One region of the Agarivorans sp. Z349TD_8 genome, then DNA from elsewhere that is predicted to be linked to it. Evidence: predicted binding sites of a transcription regulator. Region 1 holds the regulator's gene; each other region holds the start of a gene.
What was found. Region 1 encodes sigma-54, which starts transcription at its own class of promoters, with help from an activator protein. Its sites were predicted from a motif close to GTTGGCACGNNNNTNGNNT; they were not measured.

Region 1 (6,094 bases):
GTCGCTGCAGCAAGGGTTTCGGGGGCCATTAATTGGAGTACCCCTTCCATGACATCTTCGTTTAATTCTTCGAGGATCTCACCGTGCTTTTCCGGATCGGTGAGTTGCCATAATACTTTTCGACCTGCGGGAGGGCTAGATTCTAATAGTAGAGCGACATCACAAGGCGGCATCTGATGAAGCATTCGCCTAACATGCACAAACATACCACTATCGAGCGCTTGGTTTAGCTCCTGTAGGCGTTTGTGTTGATTAGGATTTAACTCCATCTCTTCAGGCATAAGCGGTCCTTATAGTCGTGTAAAGATTAAACCACGCTTTTAGAGCGGGTGAACCTGTCGCGGATGGTACAAAGGTTTTCAGCGGAACCCTTTGGGTAACATGTGTCACAGTTTACGGCTTGAGTACCTGCATCAGTGCTGTTTCTACGCGATAGGCTCTGCCTTGTCCGCTACGATATAAATATTCACTAAAAATGCAACAGGACTTAGTGTAGCAGTTGCATCAATAAATTCGCGTTATTCCTCGTCGAAGTTTGCTTCAACGAGTTGTTGTATGGCATCGAGAGCAGCCTCTGCATCGTTACCTTCAGAGATTATCGTGAGGGTATTGCCTTGAGCGCTTGCCAATACCAGCAATCCCATCACGCTGGCAGCCGAAGCGGTTTTTTCCCCGTCAATAATACTTACTTCAGCTTCAAATTCTTGTACCAATTCGACCAGTTTGGTGGCTGGGCGAGCGTGTAAGCCCAGTTTGTTTTTTACGACGACTTGTCTAGTGAGTTTCAAGTTTATGTTCCAAAGTTCGATGGCGCCGCTGCACCTTACGTTTTTGACTAAAGTGTTCAGCCAGTTGTTCGGCGACATAAACACTACGATGTTGTCCGCCAGTACAACCAATTGCGATGGTCAGATAGGCGCGATTATTGGCTTCTAAATGCGGCAGCCAAGATCCTAATAAATCAGCGATTTGCTGGATGTACTGCTCTACAAGAGGCTGCTTGGCTAAATAATCTTTAACCGCTTGATCGAGACCGCATAAAGGTCGTAGTTCTTCTTGCCAGTGCGGGTTCGGTAAAAAGCGAGCATCAAATAGGTAATCGGCATCATTGGGTACGCCATTTTTAAAGCCAAAGGACTCAAACACCATAATTAATTGCTGTTGTTGTTCTCCGGTCACTCGCGATCGAATGAGCTGACTCAATTCATGTACGGATAAACGCGAGGTATCTATTCTTAGGTCAGCATTGCGAGAAATGGGGGCGAGCAGGGCGGTTTCAGATTCTATGGCCTTGGCTAGAGACATGTCGTTTTGACTCAGTGGATGAACCCGCCGAGTTTCACTGTAGCGGCGGATCAGCGCATCATCTTTCGCGTCGAGAAAAATACTTAATAGGTTAAGCTCAGAGCCTTCATCGCGAATTAGTTGACCGATGGGTGAGGGTTCATCAGGTAAATTTCGCACATCGATGCTAATGGCGACTTTGGTGTACTGTCTTTTTAGGTGTTCAATTAAAGGACGCCATAATACGACTGGTAAATTGTCGACACAGTAATAACCTAAATCTTCTAATACTCGTAGTGCGACCGTTTTACCTGAACCGGAGCGCCCGCTAACGATAATCAGTTCCATGATAACCCCTAATAACGATTAGAGTCTTAGGCTATCATGATCGTGTATAATTCGTCATCACTTTGTGCTGTACGAAGTTGTTTGCATATTTGCTTATCGTTAAGTTTTTCAGCAACTTGAGCGAGAGTATTTAGATGTTGTTGACATTGGTCTTCGGGAACCAGTAAGGCAAATATTAAATCAACGGCTTGATTGTCAATGGCGTCAAAGGAAATCGCCGGAGTACAGCGTAATAATACTGCGGTCGCATGGTATTGATTGCCTATTCTACCGTGAGGGATCGCGATGCCTTGGCCAATGCCAGTACTGCCCATGCGTTCACGATTTAATAAACTTTCAAATATACTTTTAGATGTGGTGTCGAGTTGCTTCGCAACCAGTTCACTGATCAATTCCAATGCTCGTTTTTTTGACGAACATTGGACTGCACTTTGGGTGCAGTCCAAGCTTAGTACTTTATCTATTTGCATTACTATGACTAATGTTTGGTGAGTTTTTCTTTATGCTTAATGACTTGGCGATCGAGCTTATCGATGAGGCTATCGATGGCCGCGTACATATCAGCGTGTTCTGAAGTGGCGAATAATTCACCACCATTTAGGTGTATAGTGGCTTCGGCAATCTGATTCAGTTTTTCGACATTGAGAATAACATGGACATTATTAATTTGGTCGAATCGTCGTTGTAGCTTAGTAAACTTAGTGTGGACATATTCTCTCAAAGACTCAGTGATTTCTACGTGGTGTCCAGTAAGGTTAATTTGCATAGATGTCGTCCCCTTTATAGTGGCCTTTAAATAAGGCTCTTACGTTGGTTAGAAGGTGGAATAGCCAATGACTCACGATATTTAGCTATCGTACGCCTAGCCACCTTGATGCCTTGATCTGCCAAAATATCAGCGATTTTACTATCGCTGAGTGGTTTACTGGTATTCTCGGCAGCAACCAGTTTCTTAATTAATGCACGAATGGCTGTTGAGGAGCATTCTCCTCCACCATCGGTAGCCACATGGCTAGAGAAAAAGTATTTGAGTTCGAAGATCCCGCGAGGGGTATGCATGAATTTTTGAGTCGTGACCCTAGAGATCGTGGATTCATGCATTTCAACCGCTTCGGCAACATCATTCAATACCATCGGTTTCATGGCTTCTTCACCATATTCAAAGAAAGCTTGTTGGTGATGCACGATGCAATTAGAGACTTTCAGTAGGGTTTCGTTACGGCTTTCAATACTCTTGATGAACCATTTTGCTTCTTGCAGATGGCTGCGAATAAACTGGGTATCGTTGGCGTTGGTCGAGGTTTTAGTCATCGATGCATAATGTGAATTGATGCGTAGTTTTGGCATCGCGTCAGGATTGAGTTCAACCACCCAGCGACCTTGACGTTTAATCACCGAGACATCGGGAATTACGTATTGGGCTTGATTTGGTTCGACGGCATTACCAGGTCTTGGCTCTAAGGTGTGAATCAGCCGCATCACTTCGCGTAGCTGCTCCTCTTTTAACTTGGTTTTACGGGCCAATAAACGAAAATCTCGATTTGCTAATACATCAATATGATTCGATACGATGTCTTTCGCTTCATTCAGCCAAGGTGTTTGTTCGCTGAAACGACTTAATTGGATGAGTAAGCATTCCTGTAGAGAGCGGGCAGCAATACCAACTGGATCGAAGTGCTGAATACGTTTAAGTACTGCTTCAATTTCATCTAACTCGACATCTAAATCATTATTTTCAATCGAACGTAGTCCCTCAAGTAATTGCTCACAATCTTGGGTCAGGTAACCTGATTGGTCGACTGCGTCGATGATGGCGAGGGCGATCGCTTGGTCTATTTCACTAAAAGGCGTGAGGCGCATTTGCCAGAGCAAGTGATCTTGTAAGGAGTCAACGGTTTCACCTTGAAACAACATGTCGTTGTCATCACTGCTGCTACCGGATGAAGAGCTGGCAGGAGCCGAACTCGCGCTGTAAATGTCATCCCAAGTTGAGTCAACCGGAAGATCGTCTGCGACGGTATCTTGACTAATCGCATCGCCAGTTTCCATCTGGCTGCTATCGATCTCCGTTTGGCTATTGTTTGCATCACTATTTTGCTCGCTGGCTGATTTAAATTCAGCCGAGTCTGCGTCATTTGCTTGCGCTTCATCTGCTTCTAGCAGAGGATTACTCTCCAAAGCTTCTTGGATTTCCTGCTGCAGATCCAGCGTCGAAAGCTGGAGTAAGCGTATGGCCTGTTGTAACTGGGGGGTCATGGTTAATTGCTGACCAAGACGCAACTGCAAAGATGCTTTCATTAATTACCGCTGTTCCTTCTTTTTATTATCGCGTTTGAGGACATACTTTAACTATAGCTTGAATTGTTCACCGAGATAAACTCGTTTCACATGCTCATTTTTAAGTATCTCCTCAGGTTTTCCTGAGGCTATCAGTTCGCCTTGGCTAACGATATAGGCGTGCTCACAAACATCTAGTGTTTCTCTTACATTGTGGTCGGTGATCAATACACCCAGACCGCGATCACGAAGATGTTCAATGATTTTTTTTATATCGATAACAGAAATAGGATCCACGCCTGCGAAGGGTTCGTCAAGCAAAATAAACTTAGGTGCGGCAGCTAGAGCGCGGGCAATTTCTACTCGGCGACGTTCACCGCCCGACAGACTCATGCCTAAATTCTTGCGAATATGACCAATATGAAACTCTTCAAGTAAGTCATCGAGCGCGCCCATTTGTTGTTGTTTATCGAGGTCTTTACGTGTTTCTAAGACCGCTAAAATATTCTTTTCTACCGAGAGGCGACGAAAGATAGATGCTTCTTGCGGTAGGTAACCTATGCCTTTGCGAGCCCGGGTATGCATGGCGGTACTTGACAGATCTTCGTTGTCAATTAGGATCCGCCCTTGGTCCCTTGGGACTAAACCAACCACCATATAAAAAGTGGTGGTTTTTCCAGCGCCATTGGGCCCTAATAAACCGACAATTTTTCCAGTTTCAACATTGAGACTCACGTTTTTAACGACCTTGCGCCCTTTGTAACTTTTGGCAAGGTTTTCTGCAATTAAGGTACTCATGGTTGAGGCGTGGCCTTGGGGGCAACTTTGTTGAGTTGTTGGGGTAAGAAAATGGTGGTCACCCGATTGTTTTGGTCGCCCTGAGCAACCATTTCTTGTTTGTTAATGCTGTATTTAATCATTTGACCTTTGACTAAGCTTTCTTCTTGCTTCAGCAGTGCATTGTTAGTAAGCGTAAGCGTTTGAGTCTTCAAATCGTAACGCACTTCGTTCGCCTCTGCTTCAATGGGCTTACCATTATCTAAGAGCTGATAGAAGGTGGCTGGTTTGCCTTTTGCTATCATCACTTCGCTGCCTTTTTGCTCACTTCCGATAACGCTCAGTTCTTCGGCGCGCATTTTTATCGAGCCTTGAGTCACGACGACATTATTATAAAAAGTGACGCGATTTTCTTTGATATTAACCTGTTGACGGTCGGCATCGACGACAATTTGTTTATTGAAGTCGTCTTCAAGCGCTTGAGCCCCCCAACTGATGAGTAACAGGCTTGCTAAAAAGGCTAATTTATTCTTGTGGATTGTGGTAAACCGCTTCGATATCATTTAATAAAGTCACTATTTCATTGGCTAAATCACCGTTCATTCCGCGTCCATATAATTCGTAGGATGGGCCATAAACGGTAACGAGTTTATCACTATGCATGGTTTCGTTTTGCAGGTCGATTTCCAAGCTGTCTGTAATTAAGTCACGAACGTATTTGCTGCGACTTAAGTTTTTAATTACTACATTGTCATTTAACATGACCGTGTGTTGCTGCTGTACTGTAGCTTGATCGGCCACGATTTGCCATACAGGTTGTTTGGGATCGGGATATACCAAGATTTTTGGTTGGCTGAAAGTGGTGTGCTTGAGTTGCTCAAAATACGCCATCTGTTCGGCATAAATACGATAGCGGGGCCTTCCCTGTTCGCCAAAACTAACACTGTATAGCTGTTCGGCAATAAAATTGGGTTTATTGATTTCGCGAGTTTCGGTCAGTTGTTGGGTATCTGACGGGCTGAGCTGCCAAAGCACCAAAGCCACCATAAATAAAACCGCAAAAAACCAAGTGGGTTTATTCATATACTCATGCCCTGAGCATTTTGTAGCTGTCCTTGTGCCTGAAGAATTAAATCGCATAATTCCCGCACTGCACCATAACCCCCAGCGGTTTTAGTCACTAATTTGGCAGCTTGTTTACATAATGGATGGGCGTCATATACAGCAACCCCTAAGGCACAGGCATTCATGACTGGAACATCGACCACGTCATCGCCGATATAGGCACAGTATTCGGGGCTTAAGCTTAGCTTTTGTTGTAATTGTCGATAGGCTTGCATTTTATCTTGCTGGCCCTGAAATATATGCTGCACACCTAAAGCTTGCATGCGGGTGCTGACTAAATTTG
Region 2 (6,094 bases), 1.9 Mb from region 1:
GGAAACAACATTTCCACTTCGTCGATCATGGTGGCAAGTTTTTTATCGCCCCCAAACACAATGTCGCGCTCTTGGAAATCAGAGGTAAAGTTCATGGTGCCGAAGCTGTTTACCCCGGTATAACCGGTATAATAGTTACGACGGCCAGCGCGTGAGTATTGGCCACACCCCACAGGACCATGAGAGATATGCACCATATCTTTAATTGGTCCCCACACAACCCCTTTCGAACCCGCGTAAGCACAGCCCCGCGCGGTCATCACCCCTGGCAACGACTTACGGTTAGCGGTAATACAACTACCCGTTCCACTGTCGTTGGCATCGAGGTGCTTTTTACGATCCGCTTTGGCTTTTTCTGGATAAACTTCTAGCACTTCATCAATCAGCGCTTGAGTTTCTGCTTTATTGTTAGACATTGCTGCCTCCTATAGCATCAATAAGATCACTTGGTTGGTGAATGATTAGGCGGTCACTTCTTCAGCAACTTGACCAATGATCGACTCGTCTTCTGCGTCCATGATGCCGAATTCCATAAGCAACTCTTCTAACTCATCCATAGTCACAGGAGTCGGAACGACAAATAACTCGTTGTTGATGATTTTATTGGCGAGGGCGCGATATTCATCGGCTTGATTACATTTAGGGTTGTACTCAATCACGGTCATACGACGAATTTCAGCTTGTTGTACAACGTTGTCACGCGGTACGAAATGGATCATTTGAGTACCAATTTTGGCCGCAAGCGCTTCAATCAGTTCATCTTCACGGTCACATTTACGTGAGTTACAAATCAGACCCGCTAAACGAACACTACCGGTGGCAGCATATTTACAAATCCCTTTAGAGATGTTGTTTGCGGCATACATCGCCATCATCTCACCCGATACCACGATGTAGATTTCTTGCGCTTTGTTTTCGCGAATAGGCATAGCGAAACCACCACAAACCACGTCACCCAATACGTCGTAGAATACGAAATCGAGATCTTCTTCATAGGCGCCTTCTTCTTCTAAGAAGTTAATCGCAGTAATCACACCACGACCCGCACAACCTACACCTGGCTCAGGACCGCCAGACTCAACACAACGAACACCGCCGTAACCGACTTTAAGTACATCTTCTAATTCGATATCTTCTACAGAACCCGCATCAGCAGCCATTTCCATAATGGTGTTTTGCGCTTTTGCATGTAAAATAAGGCGGGTTGAATCCGCTTTAGGATCACAGCCGATAATCATTACTTTCTTGCCAGCTTCTGCTAAAGCACCTACTAAGTTTTGGGTAGTAGTTGATTTACCAATACCACCTTTTCCGTAAATTGCACATTGACGAATAGCCATAATATTTTCTTCCTTTAGCTTGATAAACGGTTCCCGCAGTAACTATTGCGAATACCGAGCCAACTGGAATAAAAACCATAAGTCATTGAATAAAAACAAGAATAAATCATCACCAAGAAGTTTTTGTCGCAAGTTCGTGCCACAAAGCCCTCATCAATGTCGCTTACACAACAATCATTGTAAGAATGATTGTGCTTGCGGAGCGCCCCCCAACAAATGAATAAATGACTTAGATACAATTAAATCACTCAATATTGAGAAAATGTTCAGGACAAGTAATATAAAATGCAGCTCGATCATGCCACTGGGCTAAATGTCATTATCGAACCTAACCAGCAGCGTCAGCTGCTTAAGTGAACACCACAACAGATTGTGCAATGCTTGCAACAGTAAACTTAGGGCTGTGGTTCTCGGTTTATCGTGGTTATGGCTTAACTCAATGATATGCGCAGGCACATCCCACTCACGATAGGCGACAGCATTAACCGCAATATAAACCGCTAGCGCCTAATATAAGGGGTGGTATCCTCAACCAGTAACGGATAGGCGCTCATACTCGATTTTGCCCACGTTCTGACAAATCACGACTAAATCCTATAAATGGCTTGCTGTATCATTGCTCACAATAGCGCAAACATGTGTTTGGGGAGTTAGGATGACAGTCTAGCTATTTGTTACCATGATCAACCTTTTCACATCACTAGCCAGTAAGCAATTCCATCTTTATCAATGAAGATAATACGGCTAAATTTGATATTAGATTGATTGTATGTGTATCAGTTTTTATAAAAGTAATGTGTCTGTAGAGCTCTTACTTAAATAAGCGTTAGAGGGGAATACACACTCTTAATTTGGCCTATAACATGGTGGCTGGTCAAGCATTGCTTGTCCTAGAATATGCGTCTCTCCCAACTTTTTGTTTAAGCATATTGAGTTATAGTTTTCATCGCGTTGCAATGTTGAATCGCCCCTCGATTCCTCAAAAACGTCTTCACACTCTGGGACTTGCAACCAAGAGTGTTCTTTGTGGTGCTGCGCTCACCAAGCTAGATCGTTTTCTCAATACAAGCTCTACGCTGGAAAAATAAGAAGACATTTTAAAACAGGAATCGCTGTCTAGCTATCTTGTTAGGGAGTCACTGACTCCCGTATTGTTACTTGTAAGTAATCAACTATAAGTGAGTCATAAACGTGCCTTTCGGTCGAACAGGTAGGTATTTTTTATAGAAATTTTGGTAATACTCAACTGGGTCTAAATCTTTAAAAACTTCCGGATACATTATCTTGGCGTAATATTGGATCATAGCACCATCCAAAATCGTCCGAACCGCACCGTGATATGCACCATAGATTCGATTGTTTTTCACAGCTGCTAACGTTGTCCAGTCATCGCGATTTTTATAGCCGAGAAGACGTTGCTTCGCTAACTCTTCATCAACTCCTTGTCCCATAACCATCGCTGTTTTATTTGCTCGACCAGATTCATAACCAGTGATAACGACAATGTCTGGGTTAGCGGCAATAATTTGTTCAGGATTGAGTTTTCCCCACCATTCGACATAAGGAGCTGCGATATTATCTGCGCCAGCCATTGTGGAAATAGCACCCCACATGTTTTTACCAAACGTATAACCAATTTCTTCCACACCGGCACCTCCGTATTCAGTATAAACCTTCGGTTTAGGCAGGTTGGCTTCTTTTAACCTAGCGTTGATCATCTCTACACTTTGCTGGTACTCACTCGAAATTTTGGCTGCGCGCTCTTCCTGGCCAGTAATAACACCTATTAGCTCAGTACTCTTAACATGACGCTCTACGGTTTGGGCATTGTAATCAACAACGATAATCGGGATCCCTACAGACTCGAAGCGTGATACTTCACTCCCCAGCGCTTTATATTGCCACTCGGCTAGCATCAATAGATCAGGATTTAGTGCTATGACCTTTTCAACAGAGAAAGAGTTGGTATCCACTCGACCCATGTCAGGAATATTTTTTAAAGAAGGACGGTGTTTTACATATAACTCCCAGTTTTCAGTGCGAGTTTCCCACATGTATTTTGCCATCCCAACAACATTATCAAATGCCGCCTCAGTACCTATTGCCATATAGTCTTCTGGATAAAAGCCAACAACTACACGTTGCGCAGGGGCATCAAAAGTGACTTCACGATCAATAACATCCGTGACAGTGGTGAGTTTTGCAAACGAAACCTGACTAAAAATAGCAGCGATTAAGCCAAGTAATATTTTGTACATTTTATATGAATCCTTATCTATTTTGCTAACCGATTAATACTGAACTGCCTTGAAGACTGCGTCACACTATCCACTCGCTAACGATAATGCAAATAAACATCATTTTCATTTGATACAAAACAGGCAATATATTGACAAGAAATTAACATTAAGCAATTGAATATTAAGAAAAAATAAAAAGTACTGCTTCTGGACACTCTATACTTGATGCAACAAGGGGGCTGAAAGCGATCTTTAACTTTATTTGGCTTTCCATTTCTGGTGAAGATTCAGTTCAAATCATGGTTATTCACTTACGTTTACCGATGGCGATATTAACTGCAGTTATAGGTGGCGTGTTAGGAGCTAAGAACTAAGAGTTGGGAGTTGGGAGTTGGGAGTTGGGAGTTGGGAGTTGGGAGTTGGGAGTTGGAATAGCAGAGATGCGGACATGACTTCACAACAATATGGCGAGCCCTTATATATTCTAGCTAGGCATGGCAAGAAATAACAAGATTGTCATTCTAAAGCAGCTCGTTGGGATGACTGTCTGGTTAATTGCATCAAACTGAGTCACCTACTGTGAATTTAGCCGTTAATCGGCATGACAATAACCTGAGGACTAAATGATTTCAGTGGTGTTCACTTCACTAACGTTGTTACTGTCCCTGTAGTTTTTAACATGGATGTCTATGCTCTTCTTTTTGCTCAAATTGAGCACGGCGTAAAGGATAGAGAGTAAAAGCGCAGGCAGTTTAATTGTGGCTTAGTAAGATGTTATTCAACCTATAACCACTTTATGCTTAAAAAATACTCATGCGCTCGCCCTGTTATGGTGCATTAATGAGGGAGGCCCCAAGCACCTTCAATAACGACAAACATATCAAAAGGATACTTTAAAAAATCAATTTTATTTAACTTAGACTGTAATCCTGGTGATAATTGTGAGTACTCTATATTTGGTTGAATAGAAGTTTTAGAAAAAACAAGCTTCCTAATTAAATGTACCTGCTCCTTAATAACAGAAGATTTTTCTAAAGCATTTTGTTCCTCAAGAATAAGTAATGAATTAGCTAAATTAAATATTTCAGGCTGAGTACATTGTAGAAGCGCGTCATCAAGTAACTTCGTTAAACCTTTTGAGGCCTCTTTAGGTAATTTTTTTAGGCGGGCTCTGTCAGTTGATGACAACGTAAAAGATCTCATTTTATTACGACAGCGCTCACTTTTCTCACTATATTTAGTTAAGTTAACCTGGACCAAAAAAGAAGCATATTTAGCTTCCTCTGAAATTTCAGCTATAGAATAGAATGGAAGTGTCAGTAACAATGTGAAAATAATTTTATTTAGCATTATATTTACAACCTAAATATATAGCCTTCCAAAATTTATATTCTTTAGGCTTAGAGATATGAGCTTGACCTTGATTAAATGCAATAAATTCAATTCTTTCTTGTGCTATTTTATCAAAAGCATCAAAGGATTGGTAAAAATACTCCCAATTAGCCATATAAATATTATAGCTTGTTTGATTCGCCTCAGAAATAACAACTTTACCTGCACCATTTAGTACTTCCTTGGCTGTGCCATTAGGAATAGCATTCATAACAGTGGAAACACCTGAACTAGACGCTACCCTTTTTACACTACCTCCAAAAATAGAATAAATATGGCCCATGAATAGAGCGTATCTACCAATCTTTTTCAAGTTGTATATTTGTTTTATTTCCTCAATAGCTTTTAGGCTTTTTTCATCTAATTTTAAATCAATAATGATTGGACACTCTTTCAATTTTAATCCTTTAATAATTGTAAAGTTTAATGTGAATAAATATACGTGATGCAACCCTTTACACCCCAGACATAATGATCCCCTGGTGAAAGTGTCGACCTCCTGCGTTTATCGTGGATTCGTCAAACTAGAGCCACACTGTTAGATGGAAGTCATAACAGAACAGGAGATCGACACGTCTAAATCTAGCACGTTTTTCATTGGACTAGACGTTCACAAAGAAACCACAGATGTCGCTTATTGTATTGATAATTCGAGAGATGAGCCCGTGTTCCATGGCACCATCCCCACCAATATTTACTCTATCAAAAAATTTATCGATAATTCTATCAAAAACATAAATACTTGGCTAGTCATCTTTGTGTAGTTTATGAAGCTGGGCCTTGTGGGTTTTGGCTTTATCGTCATTTAGTTAAGCACGGTATCGCGTCAAACAACGCGTCAGACAAGATACCCCAACTAACGAAACGCTTATTATAGTCTAAACTATCAACAGTGGTTTATTTGGGGGAGTTATCATTATGCCTCAGCCTAGAAAATCGCAAGTAAGCTTGGATGATACGCCTTATTACCACTGTGTTTCCCGCTGTGTACGTCGGGCTTATTTGTGTGGTGAGGATAAGCAAACAGGCAAGAGTTATGACCATCGCCGCCAATGGGTAGAAGACTATTTGCTAAAGCTAGCGGAGGTGTTCGCCATTAATGTGTGCGCCTATGCGGTCATG
Region 3 (6,094 bases), 570 kb from region 1:
GTCGAGCAGGTACGAAAGTAGGTCATAGTGATCCGGTGGTTCTGTATGGAAGGGCCATCGCTCAACGGATAAAAGGTACTCCGGGGATAACAGGCTGATACCGCCCAAGAGTTCATATCGACGGCGGTGTTTGGCACCTCGATGTCGGCTCATCACATCCTGGGGCTGAAGTCGGTCCCAAGGGTATGGCTGTTCGCCATTTAAAGTGGTACGCGAGCTGGGTTTAGAACGTCGTGAGACAGTTCGGTCCCTATCTGCCGTGGGCGTTTGAGAATTGAAGGGAGCTGCTCCTAGTACGAGAGGACCGGAGTGGACGAACCGCTGGTGTTTGGGTTGTTATGCCAATAGCATTGCCCAGTAGCTACGTTCGGAACTGATAACCGCTGAAAGCATCTAAGCGGGAAGCAGGCCTTGAGATTAATTCTCACTAGGACTTAAAGTCCTCTGAAGGGCCGTTGGAGACTACAACGTTGATAGGCAAGGTGTGTAAGTGCTGTGAGGCATTGAGCTAACTTGTACTAATTACCCGTGAGGCTTAACCATACAACACCTAAAGGGTGTTGCTTATAGATACTTTATTTTAGAACCAAGAGTGCTTGTTATGCTCGTGGGATATATCAGTTTTTTCGAATGTTAAAGACAACAAGTTTTTGCCTGGTGGCAATAGCGTTGTGGAACCACCTGAACCCATGCCGAACTCAGAAGTGAAACGCAACTGCGCCGATGATAGTGTGGGGTCTCCCCATGTGAAAGTAGGTCACTGCCAGGCACCTATTTTAAAAACCCAGCTATGTGCTGGGTTTTTTTATGTCTGAAATTGCCATGTAAAAGTAGGCTGGATATCGCCAGACACCTATTTAGAGAAAGCCTATCCTTACGGATAGGCTTTTTTTTATGTCTGGGATTTAGCAAGGGCAGCCAAGGCGAACCGATGTTCATGAACAAACCATGTGAAAGTTGGCTGGATATCGCCAGACACCTATTTAGAGAAAGCCTATCCTCACGGATAGGCTTTTTTATGCCTTACACATACGATGTTTCGCTAAAAACGACCTGTTGCGTGTTGCTAGCGCCTCCGTAGGTCGGAAGCGCTGCGGTTTAAGGTTTTAATGTGAAGCTCTATTTTTATTCAACAAAGCTTTGTTTGTCATGTATAGCCTGTCATTGAAGTTTAAAAAGCGATAATCTCTCATCCAATTGTTGTGACATACTGGCTAAGGTTTCGCTTTCTGAAGCAAGATAACCGGATGCTTGAGTCATTTCTAAGGCAGCGTCATTAATTCCTGACACATTACGATTCATATCTTCTGCAACCGCACTCTGTTCTTCGGCAGCCGTTGCGATTTGGGTCGATTGGTCACTTACATGTTCAATATGACTGACAATGGTTCCTAGATCGCTGCCGCAACTTTCTGCGGATTGAACGCTAACATGCGCTAAGTCTTTACTTTTTTGCATCACACTGGCGGTATCAACGGCGAGTTTTTGTAGGCGATTAATTGTGCTTTGGATCTCTTCGGTTGATTGATTAGTCCTTGCTGCTAAATTTCTAACTTCATCGGCGACGACCGCAAATCCTCGACCTTGTTCTCCGGCTCGAGCGGCTTCAATGGCAGCGTTTAATGCGAGCAAGTTGGTTTGTTCAGAAATACTACTGATCACTGAGGTGACATCACTGATCTCCATCACTCCTTCTTTTAACTTATTCACTTGATCGGTGGCCGATTCTAGTTCAACGGATAAAGTTTTAATGCTATCAACACTTAAACTTACGTCGTTATTACCAAGTTTTGCCTCTTTACTGGCATTAATTGTGTCAGTTGCAGTAGATTCAGCATAACCTGCCACTTCGGCAACGGTTGCCGACATTTGATTCATCGCTGTTGCTAGTTGGTTTAGTTGGTCTCGTTGATTGGTCACAGCTTGACTTGTTTCTTCTGCAGAAGAGGCGATGCGTGTTGCAGCATCTGCTAGTTGTTTCGCTGAGTTCACCGACTCAAGTAAAGCTTTACGAACCGAGCGAATACTTTCGTTAATTCGCATGGCAACAATACCAATTTCATCTTGGCCATGAACTGGAATTTTGGCCGTGAGATCGCCATCGGCGACTGATTTCATCGCTTGCTTAATGTCTTCAAGCGGTTTCACTACGGAAGAGCTAATGATATAACCCAACAGGATCATAATAACGATAATCAGCAAGGTGGCTCCCGCCATTTTTAATACCTGATTGTTCACTTCTTGAGCAATGTCGTCGGTTAGCATTCCTGCACCGACGATCCAGCCCCAAGCTTGAAAATTTCGAAGATAGGCGATTTTATTCGAGGCTTGCATGTTGCCATTAGTCCAAGGGTAGGTAACGATGCCACCATTTGGCCTCTGCCCAGCATTAACCATGTCGTACCAATAGTGTTCTTTGGAGCCTTTGCTTGCGTCGCCCATTTGCTGACCAATCAGATCGGCCCGTATCGGATGAGCTAATATTCGGCGTGAAGTATCAATAATATATAGGTAGTTATTACCATCAAAACGAGTTGCTTCGATCAACTCCTTGGTTCGAGCTTGAGCTTCTTCTTTAGAATATCGTTGATTGAAGTCGGCTATTTGGCTGAGAGCCGCATTAACCACTGCCTTGAGGCGTGATTCTCGTTCAAAGGTTAAGTTACGGCTGAGGGTGTTTGCCGAAATTAGCGACAGACTTATAAAGCCTATGATTGCGACACTAATAAGGATGCTAAGTTTAATACTGACTCTAATATCTTTAAGTTTTAACATTTGTCTATTACCATTTTGGCCCAGCAACGGTGTTACTTGGGGTCTAGTTACCAGTCATGCGATCAATTATTACCCTATGCTTGAATTATCATCATTGGATAAATTTGATCTTGTTAGTCTATGAAAAGCAATTCACCGTAATCGAGACGTACTTTCTTTCCTAGAAAAATTTAGTAGCTAAACCAATTTATGGGACATAGAAATCAACTTCGGTTTTTAAGGTTATAAAGTAAGCAACTCAACTTAATAGTAGTTTCCGCATTAATAGTTTCAAATTATTTGACGATTTAATTTATAAGGTCTTTTGACATTAGTTGCTCGGCATATTGATCGAGTGCTTTAAGGGCTGGTTTATCTTTTGATTTGCTTCAGATCTAAAACTGGCTGGTGAACGCTATGAGCTTGAATAAATGGCGTCGATGGTCTTGGCATTTTCTGCTGCAAAAATATTCCTAAGTCATATCGATAAGAGTTTAATAAGCGGGCTCTTTTAGCGGGGGTTATCGAGTTTAGCAGTACAGTCTCTGAATCAAGAAGTAATCAAGCACTGTAAAAATAGTTTTGGAAGAACATCTGTTAAGAAGCCGTTATGTGTGGGAGGGGACTACTTCGAATATTACATTATATGCTCTTGGATTGAACAATTCCTATTTATAAATCATAAGCTTATGGGAAATGTTTTTCCGCAGTTTCATTTTTTTATGACAATTTTTTGCCGTTCACAGGCAAGATTTGCCGATTCTACATGGATTTTACTGTTTAGTTAATAAACAACAGTCATATTGTTTATCGGCAGCGCTAAATAAAAATTTACATCAAATTTCAAAATTAACATAAAATGCTGAAATATATGAATTTAGTGGCATTTAATTTGCATTAAATCATTGGTGAATGACCTAAGCGACGGATTGTTGTCGGTGATTACACGTTTGTGTCGATTAGATCTTCGTAAGGATGTGTTTCTAATGACGTTAGTGGCATTTGCTTTGCTATAAGTTGTTTATGTTTTATTTAAGCAGCTAATTAAAAGGGGCGTTCAGTCCTCTTCAGTAAAGTATATGAAAGAGTAATAAACGGAACTAGCGGAAGTGGGAATAGATCAATGATAACTAGGATGATGGTGATGTGCAGTATAGCCTTGTTAGCTGCATGTTCGACTATTAAAGAGGGCGTAGAAGATGTTGTGGAAAGCGTCCAAGAGCATGAAGACAGTAGTCAGCGACAAGTCACGGTGAGTACCGATCATCGTTCACCAATTCCAGATGACCCTTACTATGCGCCTATTGAACCCGGCCCTGCGGCGGCACCAGTGATTGTGACCGGCTCGATGTTTAACAGCAACACTTCGCGGAGTTTATATAGTTATACACCTCCTTTCGCTTTAGGCGATACCATCACCATTTTACTTGATGAGGAAGCAACTGCGACTAAGTCGGCTAGTTCAACTCTGGGGAAAGAAAATAGCTATAAGTTGGATCCGATTTCGGTACCTGGTGGCACCTTGACTATTAATGGTCGAGAAGTGCAACTAGAAATGAATCAGAAGCAAGATTTTGATGGTTCTTCAGACGCCAATCAACGACATCGTTTATCTGGGAGAATTACGGTATCGGTGGTCGACATTCTTAACAATGGCAACCTGGTGGTACGCGGAGAGAAGTGGCTGGTAATTAATAACGGGAAAGAGTATATGCGGTTTACCGGTATTGTTCGGCCTCTAGATGTTGCGGAAAATAATACGATCGGCTCTTATCAAGTGGCCGATGCACGGATCGAGTTTAGTGGTACAGGGGATCATGCCGACGTGCAAACTCAAGGTTGGTTGTCTTCGTTCCTAGGTGGAAGTATGTGGCCTTTATAGGAAGTTGATGATGTACCTATTGAGATTGATTTACTCTAGTGCTTTTTTGTATGCGCTATTGGTTGTTCCTTGTTACGGCGTGTGGCTGGAGGGAGAAGGACAGGCGCGGATTATTGATGGTCAAGTCGATACTGCTCGCCAGCAAGCGATCCAAGCTGCGTTGATCACATTAATGTATCGGGGTGGGGCGAGTGTTAAGTCTTTGCAGGTTGTTAAATCTGGAGTGCTGGAAACCGATGAACTAACGGTTCGCACTAATGGCGAAGTGTATGACATGAAGCTGTTAGTTGAGACGATCAAGGAAGACCAGATTGTGGTGAAAGTCGCGGCTGATATCTTTCCCCTTAATAGCTGTGAAAAGGACAGTTATGCGAAGACCTTATTTGTTGGTCCTTTTCAGCTACAAAAGCGTGAGCATGCTCAGTTGGGCGGAATTTATCGTACACCGGAAGAGGTATCACGAAGAGTTTTTCATCGTTTCAAGCAAAACAGCAAGCGGGTGGATGCGCGTCATTTAATGACTCAGCAAATTGCTTTGGATGGTCGTTACTCGCATGATTTAGAATCGCAAATGCTCACGTTCGCTCGTTCGTTATCGGAAAAATTCGATGTGCAATACATCCTGTTTGGTCAAATCGTCGATATGTCCAGTTATAACGAGACTTCCACCAATCTGCTGGGCATCAGTGATACGGTGAAACAACGAAACTTTCAGATGAAGTTGTTTGTGATTGATGGAATCAATGGAGAGACTGTTTTACGTAAAAATTATGGCTCGAATCGAGAGTGGCCGTTTGATGTCACTATGAAGTTTGATGTAACTGGTGAAACGTTTTGGTCTTCGGATTATGGCAAACTGATTGATTCCTATATAGATCAGTCAGTTCAAGATGTTGAAGATTCGTTGTATTGCCGACAAAGCCTCGCCAAAGTTGTTGGTATCTATAATGGTCAGGTTGTGATTAATATCGGACGAGTAAACGGCGTGCGTAAAGGGGATAAATTTGAACTGGTTCGTCAGCAATATCTGATGCATCTTGATGGTGGTTTAAAAGGCCCGATCTTTAATGCCGACAATACTCAACTCACGGTTGTATCGGTACAGTCAGATCGAGCCGTGTTAAGCACACAGCGCTACTCGGAAATGGCAAATATTCAAATTAGGGATGTGTTGGTCGCGGTTAATCAAGACCCTTTTGCCCTAGACGACTCAATTAATTAGCAAGGAAGATACAATGAGCAGCACTTATAACTCGACGCCACTCGCAACCCAAGATATCGCTTATAAACCTAAGCTTATCGAGGTAAACGCTCAACAGACCGCGGAAGAAAGTAGTAATGGTGGTTTTGCTGAAACCCTAAAGCAAGTGCTTCAGTTAGGTGATTCAAGTGCTACGGAGTCCTTAGGGCAAGCGGCTGATAAGCTCACCACCGAGGAACAAACCGCAAAGGCTGAGC

Region 2: a site for sigma-54 is predicted at 1,386-1,404, ahead of nifH (nitrogenase iron protein). Genes of this name have one in related genera too.
Region 3: a site for sigma-54 is predicted at 3,634-3,652, ahead of ACRRS1_RS21405 (flagellar basal body L-ring protein FlgH). Genes of this name have one in related genera too.

Annotation. Positions count from the first base shown of each region.
Region 1 covers NZ_CP194037.2:4,165,387-4,171,480, reverse strand. Annotated here, with positions in the region: gene mgtE (magnesium transporter) at 1-281, opposite strand, end outside; gene ACRRS1_RS18710 (HPr family phosphocarrier protein) at 519-788, opposite strand; gene rapZ (RNase adapter RapZ) at 775-1,632, opposite strand; gene ptsN (PTS IIA-like nitrogen regulatory protein PtsN) at 1,659-2,102, opposite strand; gene hpf (ribosome hibernation promoting factor) at 2,111-2,398, opposite strand; gene ACRRS1_RS18690 (RNA polymerase factor sigma-54) at 2,425-3,930, opposite strand; gene lptB (LPS export ABC transporter ATP-binding protein) at 3,982-4,707, opposite strand; gene lptA (lipopolysaccharide transport periplasmic protein LptA) at 4,704-5,249, opposite strand; gene lptC (LPS export ABC transporter periplasmic protein LptC) at 5,212-5,769, opposite strand; gene kdsC (3-deoxy-manno-octulosonate-8-phosphatase KdsC) at 5,766-6,094, opposite strand, start outside.
Region 2 covers NZ_CP194037.2:2,232,749-2,238,842, reverse strand. Annotated here, with positions in the region: gene nifD (nitrogenase molybdenum-iron protein alpha chain) at 1-416, opposite strand, end outside; gene nifH (nitrogenase iron protein) at 462-1,340, opposite strand; gene ACRRS1_RS10155 (ABC transporter substrate-binding protein) at 2,513-3,598, opposite strand; gene ACRRS1_RS10150 (hypothetical protein) at 4,418-4,930, opposite strand; gene ACRRS1_RS10145 (hypothetical protein) at 4,920-5,369, opposite strand; partial or broken gene ACRRS1_RS10140 (transposase) at 5,891-6,094, shown strand, end outside.
Region 3 covers NZ_CP194037.2:4,735,570-4,741,663, reverse strand. Annotated here, with positions in the region: rRNA gene ACRRS1_RS21420 (23S ribosomal RNA) at 1-543, shown strand, start outside; rRNA gene rrf (5S ribosomal RNA) at 654-769, shown strand; gene ACRRS1_RS21410 (methyl-accepting chemotaxis protein) at 1,162-2,775, opposite strand; gene ACRRS1_RS21405 (flagellar basal body L-ring protein FlgH) at 3,878-4,636, shown strand; gene ACRRS1_RS21400 (flagellar assembly protein T N-terminal domain-containing protein) at 4,644-5,858, shown strand; gene ACRRS1_RS21395 (hypothetical protein) at 5,872-6,094, shown strand, end outside.